Regions from separate parts of the Bradyrhizobium sp. WSM1417 genome, predicted to be linked through region 2. Evidence: riboswitches for the same ligand, from Rfam matches in the RefSeq annotation. Region 2 holds a riboswitch; the other holds the start of a gene.
What was found. A riboswitch is a leader RNA that binds a small molecule or an ion and turns the genes downstream of it on or off. The one in region 2 is predicted to bind cobalamin.
Positions count from the first base shown of each region.

Region 1: another riboswitch for cobalamin. It lies ahead of BRA1417_RS39740 (hypothetical protein); the one in region 2 lies ahead of BRA1417_RS0118655 (DUF1636 domain-containing protein).

Region 1 is NZ_KI911783.1:1,930,316-1,939,769, forward strand. It holds gene BRA1417_RS0109335 (EAL domain-containing protein) at 56-1,270, shown strand; gene BRA1417_RS42305 (4Fe-4S binding protein) at 1,867-2,070, shown strand; cobalamin riboswitch at 2,202-2,402, shown strand; partial or broken gene BRA1417_RS39740 (hypothetical protein) at 2,504-3,570, shown strand; gene BRA1417_RS46160 (cytochrome c peroxidase) at 4,374-4,784, opposite strand; gene BRA1417_RS46165 (cytochrome-c peroxidase) at 4,699-5,073, opposite strand; gene BRA1417_RS39750 (helix-turn-helix domain-containing protein) at 7,840-8,208, shown strand; gene BRA1417_RS42315 (superinfection immunity protein) at 8,729-8,848, opposite strand.
Region 2 is NZ_KI911783.1:3,911,735-3,921,188, reverse strand. It holds gene BRA1417_RS0118675 (precorrin-8X methylmutase) at 1-169, opposite strand, end outside; gene cobG (precorrin-3B synthase) at 169-1,332, opposite strand; gene cobN (cobaltochelatase subunit CobN) at 1,329-4,577, opposite strand; gene cobW (cobalamin biosynthesis protein CobW) at 4,577-5,611, opposite strand; gene BRA1417_RS0118655 (DUF1636 domain-containing protein) at 5,608-6,000, opposite strand; cobalamin riboswitch at 6,095-6,313, opposite strand; gene cobO (cob(I)yrinic acid a,c-diamide adenosyltransferase) at 6,354-6,989, shown strand; gene BRA1417_RS0118645 (cobyric acid synthase) at 7,000-8,448, shown strand; gene cobD (threonine-phosphate decarboxylase CobD) at 8,437-9,399, opposite strand; gene cbiB (adenosylcobinamide-phosphate synthase CbiB) at 9,411-9,454, opposite strand, start outside.

The DNA.
Region 1 (9,454 bases), 2.0 Mb from region 2:
TGTTTGGACCTTCGCTCCTCGTTTAAGGGACCATCACGGAACGGGAGTGGTTGCGATGGGGCATGGGCAGGCCGAACTTGTCGGACGAAAACCTGTAATCTTCGGGCACCGTAAGGTGCGGCCGCGAGCGTGCGTGGCGGGCGGAAAGCGGCATCTGCGCGCCTTTCTTCGGGATGTGCTGGAGGGTATGGGGTTTGTTATCAGCGAATGCGGCACTGCTGACGAGTTGTCGCACGTACTCTGCACGGAGTTCCCTGATCTGATCCTGCTCGGCATTGGCTCGGATCGCATCGAGCCTGGACGATTGCTCGAGATACTCGTACGCGAAGAATTTGCGGGCAAAGTGCTGGCGTTCGGCGCCCGCGAGTCGATCGTCATGACGGCAGTGCAGCAGGTGGGGGGCGAATATGGACTTGCTATGCTGCCGCCGCTGAGGACGCCGTTTGCAGCTGAGACGTTGCGCGATCGGGTCGCCATGCTCTTGCCCAGAGAGCCGGCGCCCCGTCCGGCGGTCCATGTCGGAGAAGCCTTACACGCTGGCTGGCTTGAGCTCTGGTATGAGCCGAAGTTTGACGCGTGTACCCTCAGCCGCCGCGGCGCCGAGGCGCTTGTGCGAATGCGGCACCCGACCTGGGGCGTTGTTCCACCAGCCTATTTCATCCCGGAGCCTCACGATCCGCATTTTAGGGAGTTGTCGCAGTTCGTGATCGACCGCGCCATCAGGGATTGGCACTATCTTCTGGAGCACCAAACTTCGATCGATCTCTCCATCAATCTCCCGGCCGCATTCCTGATTGACCCGCAGGGGGTACGTGATCTCTGTCAGCGCATGCCGTCGCACCCGGATTTCGGCGGCTTGACGATTGAAATCGCGAGCAAGGAGGCCATCCAGAACCTAGATCTCCTGATCGAGGTCGCGCGTGAGGTTCGCTTTCACAACATTGGCCTTGCAATCGACAATGTTGGCACCAATTGGCCGCAGCTCATGGGGGTGGAGAAATTCCCGTTCATGAAGTTGAAAGTAGACCGGAAGTTCATCTCTGGTTGCGGAAATGGGGCCCTGAAGCGAACGGTGTGCCGCCATATCGTTGATCTAGCCAAAGAGTACAGTGTGCGCACTGTCGCCGAAGGTGTGGAGAGCGAGGCCGACCTGATTGCTGTGACCGAACTCGGCTTCGACCTTGCGCAGGGCCATCTGTTCGGAAAGGCCATGCCGCTGAAGCAATTTGCACAATCATCCTTCAGCCCTCCTCCACTTCGTCCAAAATAGTTGCACGACAGGTGGCTAAGCACGGCCAGGCAAAGCGGACCAGCGCTCGTCCGCACTGCTGCGCCTACTGTACCAGGCGTGCTGATAGGCGGTCACTTTGCAAAGCCAGTGTCGCTCCTCCCAGCGCAACTTCATTTCTCTCCGAAGCGCCGACGCGGAGCGTTTTGTAGCACAGACTGTTTTTGGCCAGTCTCAGCCAGTTCCGCGGAGATAACGTTGCAGCCATCAGCGAGGTTTGCAAAAAACCTCCGGTCAGGGCGTGTGACCGAAGGTCTGCCGAGATCCGGCGTAGACGCGTTGGCTCGCGGCTTTTAGTCGCGCCGCCGGTTCGGAATCGTCGAGCCTCGGTTGGTCCCGCGCTGCCGTGACAGACAAACCTGGAAGCGCGCACTGGTTGAGTCGCGACTGGCTCTCGTGCAGGGTGCGAGGGCTCGTATAGCTCGAAATTGAGACGGCCTGTTGCTGTCGCAGATGTAACATGGTCTCAGACCCGGGCAGCACAATTGCGCGAATTGCCCAGCATTGAGCGCGTCTGTTTGGCACGGCCCTTGAAGGGGATCGCGAATCGCATCGTTCGCCCAAAGGAGTCGGAAGGTATGGCTTACAAGATCGTCGCTTCGCAATGTACGGTTTGTGGTGCATGTGAGTTCGAGTGTCCCAACGCGGCGATCAGCCTCAAGCGTGACATTTACGTTATCGACGCCAAGAAGTGTACGGAGTGCGAGGGCCATTGCGACACGCCGCAATGCGCGGTCGTCTGTCCGGTGCCTGACACCTGTGTCCCGTCTAAGGCAGCATAGCCAGCCCCGTGTCGAGAAACCTTCATCGCTCGATTTCGCCTCAGATCGTCATAGCCTACCTAGTACGGCTCGCAATGACTTGGGCAACATCGCAGCCAGGCTCGGTAGGTTGGCGCATCGATCCCCGTCCGCATAATGCCGGAAGTCGTGGTCTCCGGATTTCGTTTGATCCGGAGCTAAGAGGGAAGCCGGTGTAATCCCAGCGCTGTCCCCGCAACTGTGAACGGCGAGCCGCTGTCCAACGAAGTCACTGAAGCCATGCGGCTTCGGGAAGGCCGGACAGCAGCGACGACCCGCGAGCCAGGAGACCTGCCTCGACAAGATATCGTCCACGGGCGGGGTGTCCCGGTGGTGCGCCTAGCAGCTGTCGTTCACGCGACATTCGCTGCACGCGTCCGACATGGCCTTTGCCCCCAATCATGGGGTCTAAGTTATGTCTATTCGGTCGCTTCCCGTTGCCACACTGGGGACGTCACGCATCGGCCCACGACGCGAGCTCAAGTTCGCGCTCGAGAGCTACTGGGCGGGAAAGTCCAGCGCAGCCGAGTTCCTCGAGGCGGGAAGTGGACTTCGTGCCGCGAATTGGCACGGCAGAAATCCCGCGGCGCGACCGTCATTCCTTCAAATCACTTCTCGCTCTACGACCATGTGCTCGATACTAGCGTAATGGTCGGTGCCATTCCCGACGTATACGGCTGGACCGACTGTCCTGTGTCGCTCAAGACCATGGCACGTGGCGCTCAGGACGGTGGTCACGCTCAGCATGGGCCTGGCGTAGCCGCGCAGGAGATGACGAAGTGGTTCGATACCAACTACCACTACATGGTGCCGGAATTTCACCAGGATCAAATCTTTAAGTATTCCTCCCGAAAGCCGATCGAGGAGTATGAGGAGGCAAAAAGTCTCGGCTAGCAGACGCGCCCCGTCCTGGTTGGCCCAGTCACTTTCCTGAAGCTCGGCAAAAGCTCAAATCCAGCATTCAATCCGTTGTCGTTGCTTGATCGACTCTTCCCAGTCTATGTCGATGTTCTCCGCGAACTAGCCTCGCGCGGTGCTGAATGGGTTCAGCTCGATGAGCAATCCCTAGTGATGGACCTGGATGAGGCATCTCGGGCGGCTGTCCGCCGGGCCTATGCTCATTTCGCAAAGGCCGTGCCGGCGCTTAAAATCATGCTGGCCACTTATTTCGGGGCTATCGGCGACAATCTTGAAACAACCTTGGCCTTGCCCGTTGCCGGGCTTGATGTGGACCTGGTTCGGGCGCCCGACCAGTTGGACACAATTGTCGCCACAGCTCCTAGAGATCTCGTGGTCTCGCTAGGCGTCGTCGATGGTCGCAACGTGTGGCGCTCCAATCTTCCGCCGCTGCTCCGCCAACTTGCCCCTCTGGTCCAAAACCTGGGTAGGGACCGTGTTCAGGTTGCTCCCTCCTGCTCGCTGCTTCATGTTCCGATCGACATTGAGCTAGAGACCGATCTCGATCCCAATGTGAAGACGTAGCTGGCGTTCTCAGTTCAGAAGATCAAGGAACTTTCGTGCCGATCAGGTGACATATTCCATAGTCATTAACGCTGTACGCGAACCGCAGCCCGACTGTTTCATTTATCCATCGCGTGGATGTGTGCCATCATAACAATCAATTTTACCGCCCTTACGGAATGTCATACGAAAATTGGCGCTTTGGCACGATGCTCGGGAAAGATAATCGAGCGCTGTTGGTGCTTGGGGATGCTGCTGCGCCAAGCAAACGGCGGCTTGAGTTTCAGGGCACGGCACCGAAACCGGTTGCGCGAAGGATCCCAGCTTGAGCAAGGCACTGCCTTGCCAACCGGACAGCGGGCGAGTGGTGGTCAAGTCCTGAGATTTCCCACAGGAGTGGAAGGCAAGAGGCTCCAGATTTCGCGCGGAGCGATCTCCGCTCCTCGTTGTTTGACGGCGAATGCCCTCGCCGTAAATCGATCGCCGGTAGTCCTCCCTACCGACGAAAGCTGGTGCGATTCATAAAGCAGCGTCGCTCCGGCGTGACTTTCGCCCGGCCTCCCGAGGAGGCCGGGCGTTTTTTTAGTGCACGAGATCGGTCAGGGTCGTTGCACCGCATCTGGAGGCCAACGCATGGGGCCGGTGCGTTAACCTATTTGTCTATAGAAGGCTCTGGTGTGGTGTTCGTACGCGTGGGTAGTATCGGATACTCGATCTTAGGCAGCCGCCGGGTCAGCGAATTTAGAAACGCTACGATATCGTTCTCTTCCTCATCGCTAAGCTTGGCGCCGAGCTGGAATTCACTCATCAGGCAACAGCTTGCTTCAGATTCCAAACCTGACCCGAATGGAAGTAAGGGGCTCGCAAGGCGACGTTCCGCAACGGCGCCGCGCGGAAGACATATTCGTCGGCGGCCGCCTTGGTGACCGCGAACCGGCCCCGTCGGCGTCCGGAAGCACCCTTGGGTCCGGCTTTTTCATCGCGCCGAATGGGAAATAGGCCTGTCCACCGACATTAATTCCATTGTGGCAGGTGGAGCACCCCTTCTCCATAAACAGCGCCAAGCCTGACTTCTCCTGATCGTTGAGAGCATGTGTATTGCCCCCCAGATACTGATCGAATGGGGCCGCAGGCGTAATGAGAGTTGCTTCAAAAGCCTCGATTGCCTTTGCAAAGTTTTCGAAGGTGACCCGGTCTCGCTTCGTTCGGGAAAGCGTTTTTGAACAAGTCGACATAGCTTGCCATTGAGTTCAAGGTGTCGAGCACATGATCCGGAGTCGCATTAATTTCGGCACTCGCCTGCACAGGGCCGGTGGCTTGCGCCTTGAGGTCCACGGCGCGTCCGTCCCAGAATTGCGCCGTATTGAACACTGCATTGTAGAGGGTGGGGGCCCGACGTAGGCCGACCTTCCAGCCGTGACCGACGGAGGTCGGACCGGCATCGACTCCGCCGGTGGCGAGATTGTGGCACGTATTGCAGCTGATGATCTCGCTTGCCGATAGCCGCGGATCGAAGAACAGCATCTTGCCAAGCTGAATCTTTTCATGCGTGATTGGATTGTTCTTTACCTCAGGAACGACTGAGGAATCGGATGGAAGATCTCCTTGGCGGTTCTCATCAGATCATCGTCGGCGTTAGCTCCTGACGACATCAGCAGCCCGATCGCCAAAACAGATGCTTCAGCTAAAGCCGAAGCTCCCGGATCGATTTGTTCATACCCCCGCCTCATCAGTTCTGATTGTTAATCAAGGAAACAGTCGAAAGCGATGCGAGCCCCCGTTCCCTCGACGGGCCGGCGCAGCATGCACCGGATCTTCTGACGCGAGGCTGCATCAAGCTGTGCCTTTCGAGGTGCTCGCTGCCGGCGTTCGTCCACGAAGCTTTCGGCCCATATTTGATTGGCGAGTTCGCTTTGAGCTAGATCACGGCGGTCGTGTTGGTAGATCAGACTAATCTTGCTGGTCGATCTGACAACAACAGGTGTACCGCAAAAGGGTAAGCTGTCCGGTGGCCGCATCGGTGCTCCATCAAGCGATTGGGTGCCCAATACGCTCCCGCAAAGCTGATGTATCCGTCTTACACCGCTGTCGCACTCAGCGCTTACGGTGTTACTGGGCAATAGCAACTGGGATGCCAGTTGCATCTGACATGCAAGCTACTGATTTCGGTGACGAGTCCGGGCGAACAAACAAAGTCGGATGTCCTGGTTTGATGACTACATTCAGTGTCCCAGATGCGACAAGCTCCAGTCCCGGCTGAAACTTTTGTGATGAGATCAAATTGCCAGCTTGCGGGCCGCACGCGGGTCGGCAGGTAATAAGATCTGCGCACGAGACACTGAGCCGAGGCGCCCAGCGCTTCGCGTCGCTCACGATTCGCCGAGCCCTGCCGACTAAAGTCTCTCCGACTGATGTCCGGCCGCTCTGGCGCGCCGCCGCCGCAAAATCCCGCTCGTTTGTAACAGACGAGCCCCGAGTCTGAACATGGCCTGTCTTCAATCCCACCTGAAGTTCGCTGGCATGGCAATTGCTGATCTCAAATCTGAAAGGCGCGGTTGCCCAGAGTTGGGCGGTGCGACCGTCCGATTACTCCTACTCCCATTCGACACCAGCTTGAATGGGCGGCCTGATACCTGATCTGGCCGGGTGTTGGTTGGAATAAGATAGCTATTCGGCCGACTCGCGGACGAACGGCAGCTTTTGAAATCCTGCGCGTTGATGGCAAAAAAGCTGAATTTCTGCAGAAGGAGTCATCACTTCGTGCTCTTGCGTTGAAAGACTGCGATACAAAGAGAACGTGCTGGGACGAAATCGTGACATCGTGTCCGCAGATTGCCAGGTCGTGAGATCTCATCGGCGTCTTACGACAGGACGTGATTGACCATTGTCCATGGCTGGTTCAAGTTGGATACCGTATCCATGATGGCTTCGATTGACGATCGCTTGTATGAGATCAGATACGTGCGGAATGACATTTGGCGCTGTCGCAGACGGCTTCAAAGCGAGCTAAGTGATCTCGAGCGTAAGATCCTCGAAGAGCGTCTGCTTGAACGTCAGTCTGCCTTTGAACGGCTCCTAGCGACCACGTTTCCTTTTACATTGACACTGAAGCGAAATTCGGGACCTGTGCCGCGGGTCATGGAAGCGGAAATGGCATCCGCCCACAGAACGCCTGCGCCTGCGTCAGGAGCGTAGCGCTCCGACGCCGCGGCTCGTCGCACCCCTCATGGCTGCCGCTGAGCTGAAAGGCATCGGTCCATAGCGTTAGTTCACCGACGTGCTGTCTGCGCGCCGTGAGCGCCGCAGTGAAATGGTTCGGGCACCCATCCAGGGGCCAGGGGAAACCGCTCGCCTCTTTGTGCGACACCGCGGTCGCGGTGAGTGTCCTTCGTCCGACAGAGCGATCGAAGAAGCTTGAATCGGCCGTAGCGTCAGATTGTACAGAGCAGGCGAACGATATTCCAGACCAGGTGCAGCCGAATGATAAGATCCGTTCTCGCTTTTGTGTTATGTTCCGCTATCGAGTTGTTCGGGCCAAGCACGGGCGCGGTTGCGGATACAAGGCGGTACGCGTGCACGATCACCGCCGCCGATCGAGAGCCCGTCGGAGTTCGCAATGAGCGGGTCGTTCTCACGGTTCAATATGGCTGTCGGATCACGGATGGCAGCGACCCGGGGATTACAGCGGTGTCGGTTAGCGAGTGGGCTGCTGACAAGGGAACATACTTGGCGTCCCTGGAATTTCACGGCGCGCCGGAGGGAGTTGCAATTGGGCAACTCTCCGAGGCGACCGGCTTCTCTAGCTTAGAAGGCGAGCAAGGAATCGCGGTCGCAGCTTCCGGTACAGCAGTATTCAACTTCGCGTCTGGCTCATTGGCAGCCCTTTCAGGGAAGACCCTTAAATTTACGACCAAACTCACTGGCCTGCGTAGCTTCGAGTTGGAGTTCACAGATTGGCCAGAAACTCTTCTATGGAAGTGACCCGTGTCTTACACTGATTTCAGCAGGCGCTCGGACGCACGAATTACTGTCAATACTCTTAGCCTCACACAATACGTGCTCCCCGCCTGTGTGCCGTCCTCCAAGACGAGCAAACCCCACAACAAATTAAGCTAAATCTCCGAAGGCACTCGAGCCCGGTAGAGCGTTCAAATTGACCTTCACCCGAGCCGATCAGCAGCTCTTTAGAGCGCTGATCAGCATCAGGGACGAACTAGCCTCGCAGAAGGGGCATCTCTTCGACAGCGCCTGCGCGACACCGAAGCGATCCACAAGGAAAAAACCAGCCTGATGATGAGCGCGAAGAAGAAGCTGCCCGCCCACAGTCGGGGCTCCGGCAACATTTTTACTGATCTCGGCCTGCCGAATGCCCACGAGCACCAACTCAAGGCAGCCCTCGTCGTACAACTGAAACGGTTGATGGCGGAGCGGAAGATGACGCAGGCCCAAGCCGCGAAACTGGTGGGCGTGAAGCAGCCCAACTTGTCCAAGCTGCTTCGGGGCCAGTTCAGGCTGGTTTCGGTGGTAAAACTGCTGCGTATGCTGACAGCGTTCGACCAGGACGTCGAAATAACGGTAAAGCGACATCGGAAGCGCGGCAGAGCGGGCCGGATCACGTTTATTCAGGCCGAGGAGTTGCCGAAAGGGGAGGGGGCATGACATCTAACGCGACGGCGGCCAGATGCGCTCATGAACCCACTCTGCAGTGCCCGATCTGCAACCATGGGATTCGGCTAACTGAATCCCTCGCCGTCCCTTTTCTCACCGAGAGCCGCCAGCGGTTCCGGGAACACCTGGGCGAGCAAGGACGCGGAGGTCGCCCGAGAGACCGAAGCGCTCCAGGAGGAGCGCGAGAAGGTCAAAAGGGGTCGTGAGCAGGTCGAACGCGAGGGCGTGAACCGACTGGCGGCTGAGTGCAGCCAACTCGTCGCTTCAGAAGCGAGGAAGGCGCGCAATGCAGCTTGATGGACACGGCTGATTCCACCGGGCTCTCTCTCTTTCGAAGGCGAAGATCTCGGCTTGCAAGACGGGCAGCTTCCATACGGAGCGCAGATCGTAATTGGGCACCGTTGAGCCGGATCCCCGGCTGGAGTCTTCGCCAGGCCGGGTGCCGAATGCTGTGACCTGGCGGCCAATGCCGATTCCAAAGACAAATCAGCGCCCGCACGAAGAACCCAAGTCAGCCGAGCACGGGGGAGCCAAAGACGACGTTCAGGATGGCCAACGCCCAGGCGTAGTGATGCCGAAACTTGAAGGCGATGATGGTTGGCAGAAGGTACGCCGCGGCCAGCGGGATCATTCAGACAAGTCCGGCGGACATGCTCATCAAAGCGGAAAGCGCGACCATGGCAGCGATGATCCAACCCGAAATGCCGGTGCTCGGTGATGTCCAAGGTGAGCGATGTCTCCTTGGCGATATCTTTCTTCGTCCCTGACTCGACCTTCAATGCGGCGAACAACCTATCTTTGGCGGCGTCGATTTCGCGGAGAGCGCACTTGCTTGTTTTGTTTCAGACACGGCGCTAGCGGGTACGCCTGTCGGTGCCAGACAGGGTCAGGTTTCTAACAATCCGCGTCCTACCAGCTATCTAGCTCTACAGACGTGGGTTTTTGTATTGAGCCCGCGCTGGCACACTCGTTGCAGACCCCTGCGCAACAGGCGGCTGTTAGCCCTTTGCATCAACATGCAGAGGGACACGCCCCTGATGGCAGGCAGTGAGTAAAGAAGCCGATATGTCCAACCGCTGGAGAGCAGGCATGACTTCACCGAGACGCGTCGTGGTCAGCGATCCCGTCGACAAATCAACAGCGTCACACACACGGCGCTCGCAAGCGCTCAGCCGAGACGAACTACAAGATCGTGGACGACCGCTGCCGCATGATCCAGAAGACAGCGAAGTTGCGA
Region 2 (9,454 bases):
AAGTGAAGCGGATATGCGCCTCCAGGCCGACCATGCCCGCGGCATGGATCATCCGCACCACCACCTGCTCCTCGTCCGGCGTGAAGCGCGCAAGATCGGCTTCGGCCCGGATGGTCGCAAAGGACTGCCGGTAGATCGCCGCGCCGTCGGTCTCGTAAATGTACGGCATCAGTGCCCTCCCATCAGGATGGAGGGTTCCCTGACGATGTCGTCGCGGTTCAGCCCGCGCAGGATGGGCTCGTCGCGCGTCGACCCACCGCGCACGAGATCGAAGCCGGCGCCGGTCGCAACCAGAGTGATGGCGGCGGGACCCGAATGGGCGCAGCCCTTGGCACAGCCGGAGACGTGGAGCCGTGCGGCCGCGCCGATGTTCGGGGCCAGGGCCGCGGCAAGGCCGCGGGTATCGGCATGCGCCTCGCGACAGCGTGGCGCACCGCTGCACGCGATGACGCGCAGCGCGGGATCATAGGCCTCGGTGATGAGACCAGTCGCGCTCGGCATCGCGCGCTTGCCCTCGCTCAAAACCATCCGCCATGGCGTCATGCGCAGCGCATGTCCGCAACCGGCGAACTGGTTGAGCGTCGCATGCGCCATCTGTCCGAAGGCGACGCCAACCATCGCACCTTGCGCATAGAGGCCGGGACGCGCCGCGGCCATGATCGGCGCCGGCTCGGCCTCGCCGCGCAACGCCTCCGGCAAGATTGCACCCGCAGCAAGATGCGCCGCCATCCGCCCTCGTCCGCCTCTGGCGCCGCCTGAGGTCACGAACCAGTTGGCGAATGCGAGTGCGGTGCTCACGGCCTCGCCGCGCGCGACGGAGCGGCCGAGTTTGTCGCCATCAGCCCGCACCAGCAGTCCGCCGGAACGATCGCGCTCGATCCGCACGTCCGCGGAATCGCCGGCAAGCACGCGTGAGGTGCCGTCATCGATCGCGAAGCCGAACTTGGTTGGAAGTTCGAGCTTGCTATCGGCGAGTGCTTCCTCGAGCTCGGCGGCGAGCGATTGGGTCGCGTCCCCGCTACGCCAGAACGGCGTCACGAGGATGTTGCGACGGGATTCGGTCTCAGCATCCGGGTCGAGCAGCGCCAGTTGCGCAAGGCCGTCGAGCAGCAGCCTGTGGCTGGTCTCGTTGACGCCCCTGATCTGGAGATTGGCTCGGCTGGTCACGTCGACCAGGCCGTTGCCATGGCGTTCGGCGAGATGAGCCAGTCCGGAGATTTGTGTCGCTTCCAGCCGTCCGCCGAACGGACGCACGCGGACCACGAGCCCGTCGCCCGATTGCATCGGGCGCAGCGCGCCGGGACACCAGCCCTTGACCACGGAAGCACTCATGACGCCTCCCGCAGCGCAGCCGCGATCGAATTGCGGCGCGTACGCCAGAGCGAGGCCTCATGCAGGCGCGTGAAACACGTCTCCATCGCCGCCAGCGCCGCCGGATTTTCGCGGGCCATGAAGGCGCGGACGTCGTCATCGCCGAGCGTCGCATCGTAGTACAGGTCGAACAGATGCGGCGGCACGGCGCCGGCCAGATGCGCGAAGGCGGCCATATGCTCGAGCGTCGCGGTGATCTCGGCCGCCCCGCGAAAACCGTGGCACATCATGCCGGCGATCCAGGCCGGATTGGCCGCGCGTGCGCGGACGACACGGGAGATTTCCTCGGTCAGCGTACGCGCGTGCGGCTGCTCGGGGCGCGTCGCATCGAGATGATAGAGCGATGGTCCTGCCGCGCCGAGATGGGCTGCGGCAGCCGCAATGCCGGCCTCATGCGCGGCATAGTCGGCCGCGAGCAGAAGATCGGTTTCAGGCAAATCCTGCACGTGCACGAAAGCATCGGCGGATGCGAGCCGCTTCTCGATACCGGCACGATCGAGCGTGATCTCGCCGTCGGCCGAGAACGCCCATGACGATGCCGAGAGCCAGGCTTCGCCGGCGGCGTCGCGCGTCTCGGGCGTGAAGGCGTCCGGGATTGCCGAGAGACCCACGCCGTATTGTCCGGGACGCGGCGCGAACACGCGCGATGTGCGATGGCGATAGGGATTTTCGTCGCCCTCGTCCTCGCGGGCCGACAGCGCCTCGGCTGCCGCTTCGAACAATTGCGCAAGGCCCGAGAAGACGTCGCGAAACAGGCCCGAGACCCGCAGCGTGACGTCGATGCGGGGCCGGCCAAGCTCGGCAGGCGCGATGATGTCGTAGCCGGTGACACGGCCGGACGCATGATCCCAGCGCGGTGCGAGGCCGGCCAGATGCAGCGCCATGGCAAACTCCTCGCCTGCGGTGCGCATCGTCGCCGAGCCCCAGAGATCAACCACGAGTCCTTTCGGCCAGTCGCCGTGATCCTGCAAATGGCGGCGCAGCAGCTCTTCCGCGAGCTTGATGCCTTGCGCATGCGCCGACGGCGTCGGCACCGCACGCGGATCGACGGCAAAGAGATTGCGTCCCGTAGGCAGCACGTCCTGGCGGCCGCGATAGGGTGAGCCTGACGGCCCCGGCGCGACGCGCTGTCCTGCAAGCGCGGCCCGCAAGGCGTCGCGTTCCGCGTCGCCGCAGGCGCCGCGGCCGAACACGTGGAGGCCGTCGCCGAACTGGCTTTCCTTGAGATCGCAGACGAAGCGGTCGATCCGCGGGATCGCTTCGGCCGGTGCGGCCGCTGCATCCAGACCAAGATCGTCTTCGAGGCCAGCCGCACGCGCCTCGTCACGGATCGCGGCGATCAGGCGCTGGCGGCGGGCGGGATCGAGGCCATCGGCCGTCGAGTACTCGTCGAGGAGCTGTTCAAGCCTGCGCAGCCCGTCCGGCACCGCTGATGCCGCGAGTTGCGGCGGCAGATGGCCAATCGTGACGGCACCCAGGCGCCGCTTGGCCTGCGCGGCCTCGCCGGGATCGTTGACGATGAAGGGATAAATGACGGGCAGATCGCCGATGAGGGCTTCCGGCCAGCACGCCTGCGACAGCGCCACGGATTTTCCGGGCAGCCATTCCAGCGTGCCATGCGCGCCTATATGCACGACGGCATCACAGCCCTGCCCTCGGAGCCAGAGATAGAACGCGACATAGGCATGGCGCGGCGTGCGGGCGAGATCGTGATACTCGGCATCGCGCGCGGTCGCATCGCCACGCTCCGGCTGAACCGCGATGATCGACCGGCCGCATTGAATCGCGGCGAAATGGAACGCGCCATCGCGACAACCCGGATCAGTCTCCGGCGCGCCCCAGGCTTGCGCGAGATCATCCTGCAAGACTTGCGGAAGCCGCGAGAGCGCAGCGCGGTAGTCGGCAACGCTCCAGCTCAAGGTCTGCTTGAGCAGCGTTTCGCCGAGCGCATGGACCGGATCGACATCGAAGCCAGCCTCCGCGAGGTCGGACACCAAGGCATCGACCGAGGCCAGGGCATCGAGACCGACCGCATGCGCGATCTGATGCGGGCGGCCCGGATAGTTGGAGAGCACGAGCGCCATCCGCTTTTCGGCGGCCGGCTTCTCCGCAAGGCGACGCCAGGCCGCAACGCGCGCGGCCACGGCGTTCACGCGCTCCTCGTCGGGCCTGTGTGCCAGGTGCGAAAATTGCAAATCGGGATCGCGCATCGCCGCCGATTTGAAGCTCACCACGCCCGCAAACAGGCGGCCGTCGACCTCGGGCAGCACCACATGCATCGCGAGGTCGCCGGGCGAGAGGCCGCGGAGCGAACTCGCCCAGTCCTCGCGGCGTGCCGTGGAGAGCGCGACCTGGAACACCGGGCAGGATGCGGCGTCGAACGGCGTCGTGCCGTCGTCGCCCATCGCCGAGAACGCCGTCGCATTGACGATCGCGGCCGGAGGATTTTGCGCCAGATACTCGCGCAACCAATCCGCAACTCCCGCGGCTTTCAGCGAGGTGACGAACACACCATGCGCGTCGAACCTCTTCTCGCGCAATGCGGCGATCAGGGCATCGACCGGGCCAGTGTCGGCAGCGGTGAGATAGGAGCGATAGAAGGCCACGAGCGCGCGCGGCCTGCCCTCACCCGACGCCGGCGCGGCAATGACACCGCGCGCCCGATCGTAAAAGCCCATCTCGGGGACGGTCATCTCCCCGATAACAGGTCCCGCATAGAGGCCCGAGGCCAATGCAAGCTGCGCGATTGCGGCTTGCGATGCGACGGGGCCGCCGGTGTCGCAGAGCACCTTGAGCCGACGCAATGTCGAGACCGGCAGGGTCGAATACGCATCGAGCCGCGTGTCGTCGCGGCCGTCGGCCGGCAGCACGGCCAGCACGATGCCGCGCTCCTTGGCGAGCTGTTGCAGGGCCGCAAGTCCATACGACCAGTAAGACTCGCCACCGATCAGGCGAACCAAGATGCCGCGCGCGTGCGCAAGAGTGCGTTCGATATAGGTGTCGACCGAGAGCGGGTGACGGAGTTCGGCGAGATTGACGAGCCGTAGCGACGGCAGGCTGTCGCGGCCACGGCGCCAGCCGGCCGCGAAGGCGGCAAGATCGGAATCCGAATACGAGAGCACCACGAGATCGGCCGGATCCTGGCCGATGTCCCTTGGTATCGCGGTCTCCTCGAGACCGCGGCTCTCGCGGAAGACGACGTGCATCAGATACCGAGTCCCGCCTTAATCGCGGCTTCATCAATGTTTCCGTGCTCGCCGATCACCACCAGCTTTGATCGCCTCGCACCCGCGCCCCAGGGCTTGTCGAACTGGTGCCGCACGCGCTCGCCGACCGCTTGCAGCAAGAGACGCATCGGCTTGCCTTCCATCGCGATGTAACCCTTGATGCGCAGCACATTCTGCTCGCGCGCCAGACGCTGAACGGATGCAACCAGCGCGTCGATATCGGTGACTTCAGGAAGATCGATCACGACGGACGCAAAATCGTCGTGCTCGTGATCCTCCTCGCCGTCGTGATGCGAGGGACGCGCGGCGAGATCGTTCTCGGCGGCAGCTCCGAGACCGAGGATGAGGCGCGCATCGATCGCGCCGTCGGTAATCGCCAGCATCGGCACGCGGCGCGACATCTCGGCGGTGATCGCCGCTTTGGCTGCTTCGAGCCCTGCCGCACCCGCAAGATCGGCCTTGGTCAGCAGCACGATGTCGGCGCAGGCGATCTGGTCCTCGAACACTTCCGACAGCGGGGTCTCGTGATCGAGATTCCCGTCCGCCGCGCGCTGCGCTTCGACGGCGTCAGGGTCGGGCGCGAAACGGCCGGCGGCGACAGCTTCGGCGTCGGCCAACGCGATCACGCCGTCGACCGTGATGCGCGAACGAATCTCCGGCCAGTCGAACGCCTTCAGCAAAGGCTTGGGCAGCGCCAGGCCCGAGGTCTCGATCAGGATATGATCGGGTCGCACCGGCCGCGACAGCAGCTTCTCCATGGTCGGAATGAAATCGTCAGCGACGGTGCAGCAGATGCAGCCATTGGCGAGCTCGATGATGTTCTCTTCCGGGCAATTCGCATCGGCGCAGGATTTCAGAATCTCGCCATCGACGCCCTCGCTGCCGAACTCGTTGACGAGCACCGCGAGCTTCTTGCCGTTGGCGTTGGCAAGCAGATGCTGGATCAGCGTGGTCTTGCCGGAGCCGAGAAACCCCGTGACGACCGTGACCGGGACCTTTGCGAGCGAATTCATTCGGCGGGCTCCGGCACGACGGCCAAGGGGAGAATGGGGGGAATGGGGGGAATGCGGGCAAGCGATTGCTTGCGGAAGATCTCCGGGCGGCTGCGCCAGGGCACGAGGCCATCGGGCGCGGCCGCATAGGCCGCGGCGCCCGCGACCACGTCGCTCGCATGCGCATCCGAGAGGCGACCATAGACATAGGACCAGCGGCCGGGCGCGCTGAGCGCGACCGAGCAACCCTGGTTGCATGCAGACAGGCATTCGACGGGAACCACGCTGACGCCGTCGGGCACGCCGGCCTCGAGGATCGCACCATGCAGGCGCTTGCCGGGCGTCGTCTCGCCCTCGCCAAGCGTCTCGCCGGCGCGGCAGGTGATGCAGACATGAAGTGTGACGGTCATCGCTTCTTCCAGAATAAACAGCGGGAAGCGAAGAGGCCCACGAACCGTTCTTGCGAAGGCCCGTTTCCCCGTCGCGGAACACCCCGTCCGCCGGTCCAAAATCGTCCGCGCTGGCAGGTCTCCCGGCTTCCGGAGCAGGGTTTCCCCTTCGATCCCCGCCTTCCCGATCCCATGGGGATCAGTGGCTTCGGGCATCTCTCCGGTCACGGTCGCGGGGGCGGCTGCATTTTGGAACCAAATCTTGCCGATTCGGGCCCTATCGCATTCCCTCTTCGCCTGTCGTAGGACAGGAACCAACGCCGGGCCACCATTTGCCCCCGACCGCCTCTTGTCAAGCCGAAGGACCCCGTCCGATGACGTCAGAACCGGATACCCAGACGGCCGACGAAACCGACGCCCGCCACGCCTCGAAAATGGCGAAGAAGAAGGTCGCCCGCGACAAGATCATGGCGACCAAGAGCGGCGAAAAGGGCCTCATCATCGTCCACACCGGCGCCGGCAAGGGCAAGTCCTCCTCCGCCTTCGGCATGATCGTCCGCTGCGTCGCCCATGGCTTCCCCTGCGCGGTCGTGCAGTTCATCAAGGGCGCCTGGGACACCGGCGAGCGCCGCATGCTCACCGGCCATTTCGGCGACCTCTGCCAGTTCCACGCCATGGGCGAAGGTTTTACCTGGGAGACGCAGGACCGCGCCCGCGACATCGCCGCCGCGCGCGCCGGCTGGGAGAAAGCCAAGGAGCTGATCCTCGACCAGAATCTCCGCATGGTCGTGCTCGATGAGATCAACATCGCGCTGCGCTACGACTATCTCGACATCGCGGAGGTTGTCGAATTCCTCACGACGCAGAAGCCGCCGATGACGCATGTCGTGCTCACCGGACGCAACGCCAAGGACGAGCTGATCGAGATCGCCGATCTCGTCACCGAGATGACGCTGGTCAAGCATCCCTTCCGCTCCGGCATCAAGGCGCAAGCCGGCGTCGAGTTCTAAGAAGCTCGCGATGGCGCGCGCATTGATGATCCAGGGCGCCGGCTCGGACGTGGGCAAATCGCTCATCGTCGCCGGCCTCGCGCGCGCCTTTGTGCGACGCGGCCTGCGCGTGCTCCCGTTCAAGCCGCAGAACATGTCGAACAATGCGGCCGTCACGGTCGACGGCGGCGAGATCGGCCGCGCCCAGGCGCTCCAGGCGCTCGCCGCCGGCGTCGAGCCGCACACCGACATGAACCCGGTGCTGCTCAAGCCCGAGACCGATGTCGGCGCGCAGGTGATCGTGCAGGGAAAACGCATCGCGACCGCGCGTGCGCGTGAATATGCGGCGATGAAGCCATCATTGATGGGCGCCGTGCTGGAGAGCTTCGAGCGGCTGAAGGCGCGCGCCGATCTCGTGCTGGTGGAAGGCGCCGGCAGCCCGGCCGAGGTGAACCTGCGCAAGGCCGACATCGCCAATATGGGTTTTGCGCGCAAGGCCGATGTGCCGGTCGTGCTGGTCGGCGACATCGACCGCGGCGGTGTCATCGCGCAACTCGTCGGCATCAAGACGGTGATCGACCCGGATGATGCCGCGATGATCCAGGGTTTTGTCATCAACAAGTTCCGCGGCGATCCGACATTGTTCGACGACGGCTACAGACTGATCGAAGAAAAGACCGCATGGCGCGGCTTTGGCGTGCTGCCCTGGTTCGCGCGCGCCGGCGAGTTGCCAGCTGAGGATGCGCTGGGCCTGAGCGATGCGCGCAAGCCGGGCCAATGCAAGATCGCCTGTCTCGCGCTGTCGCGGATTGCCAATTTCGATGATCTCGATCCGCTCAAGCTCGAGCCCGGCGTCGATCTCGTGATGGTGCGGCCGGGCGAGGCCATTCCCGGCGACGTCAGGCTCGTCATCATCCCCGGCTCGAAATCCACTTGCGGCGATCTCGCCTTCCTGCGCGCGCAAGGCTGGGACATCGATCTCCTGGCGCATCACCGCAGAGGCGGCCATGTGCTCGGCCTCTGCGGCGGCTATCAGATGCTCGGACGCAGCGTCACGGATCCCGATGGGATCGAAGGCCCCGCCGGCGACACACCGGGTCTCGGACTTCTGGACGTCGAGACGGTGATGAGCCCGCAGAAGACGCTGACGCGTGTCGCGGCCGTGCATGCCGCGACGGATCAGCCGATCGAGGCTTATGAAATCCACATCGGCCGCACCGATGGTCCGGATCGCGCGCGGCCATTCGCAAGGCTGAACGGCGAACCGGAAGGCGCGATCTCGCGCGACGGACGCGTGCAGGGCAGTTATCTGCACGGCCTGTTCACGTCGGATGTTTTCCGCAAGGCGTTTTTGGCGAAGCTCGACATTCCCGCCGGCGACGAGCCCTATTCCGCCAGGGTCGAGAGCGCGCTCGATGCGCTCGCCGATCACATCGAAGCCCATCTCGACGTCGAAGGCCTGCTCGCGCTAGCGCGCTAGAACCTCAGTCAGGCGCGTCCATTCGGAGTCGCCGCCCGGAAGCCCGAGGCGCAGCCATGTCGGCTCTCGCGCGAACACGCGCGACCAGATGTGGCGACTCGCCAGCTTCTCCTGTGCGGCGAGCGCGTCAGGCGTCGCGTAGAGGCGAAACAGCTGCGTCCCGCCAATGACCGTCCAGCCTTGCGACTGCACCATGCCGTCGAGGCGACCGCAGTCTCGCGCGAGCCGTGCGGACGTTGCTTCGGCCCAGGCATCGTCATGCAGAGCGCGGCAACCGATCGCGATTGCCGCTCCCGAGACCGGCCAAGGCCCCGACATCGATGCGATCCTGGCGATGTCGGACGAATTGCCGAGCGCGAAGCCGAGCCGCAGGCCGGCAAGGCCGTAGAACTTTCCGAAGGAGCGCAAAATCAGCAGCCCCGGCCGATCCTCGGATGCAAGCGATAGCTGCGGGGCCACATCGGCAAAACTTTCGTCGACGACGAGACGGCCGACGAGCGGCAGCAGCGCCAGCAAATCCTTTGGCGTATGACATCGGCCATCGGGATTGTTGGGATTGACGACGACGGCGAGCTCGGCGCCGACCAGCGCGTCGAGCTCCCCGACCTCCTGGACCTCCCAGCCCGCGGCCGAGAGGACCGCGGCATATTCGTTGTAGGTCGGCGCGAGGATGCGCGCGCGGCGGGGTGGTGCGAGTTGCGGCAGCAATTGAATTGCGGCCTGTGCGCCGCCAAGCGCAACGACCGCCGCGCTCGTGCGGTAAGCGTGCCGCGCCGCCTGATGCAGAGCCTCGATCTCGGCGCGCGACGGCAACGCGCTCCACGCGCGCGAGCTCACCTCGCCCACGGGATAAGGCAGGCGGTTGATCCCGGTCGACAGATCGATCCAGTCCTCCGCGCGACCGCCGAAACGCTGCTGGGCCTGATCGAGATTTCCACCGTGCTCGCGCATGCGCTGTTCTTTCACGCGAAGGCCAGGATCGCAAGGACAGCGGCGAGCAGCAGCA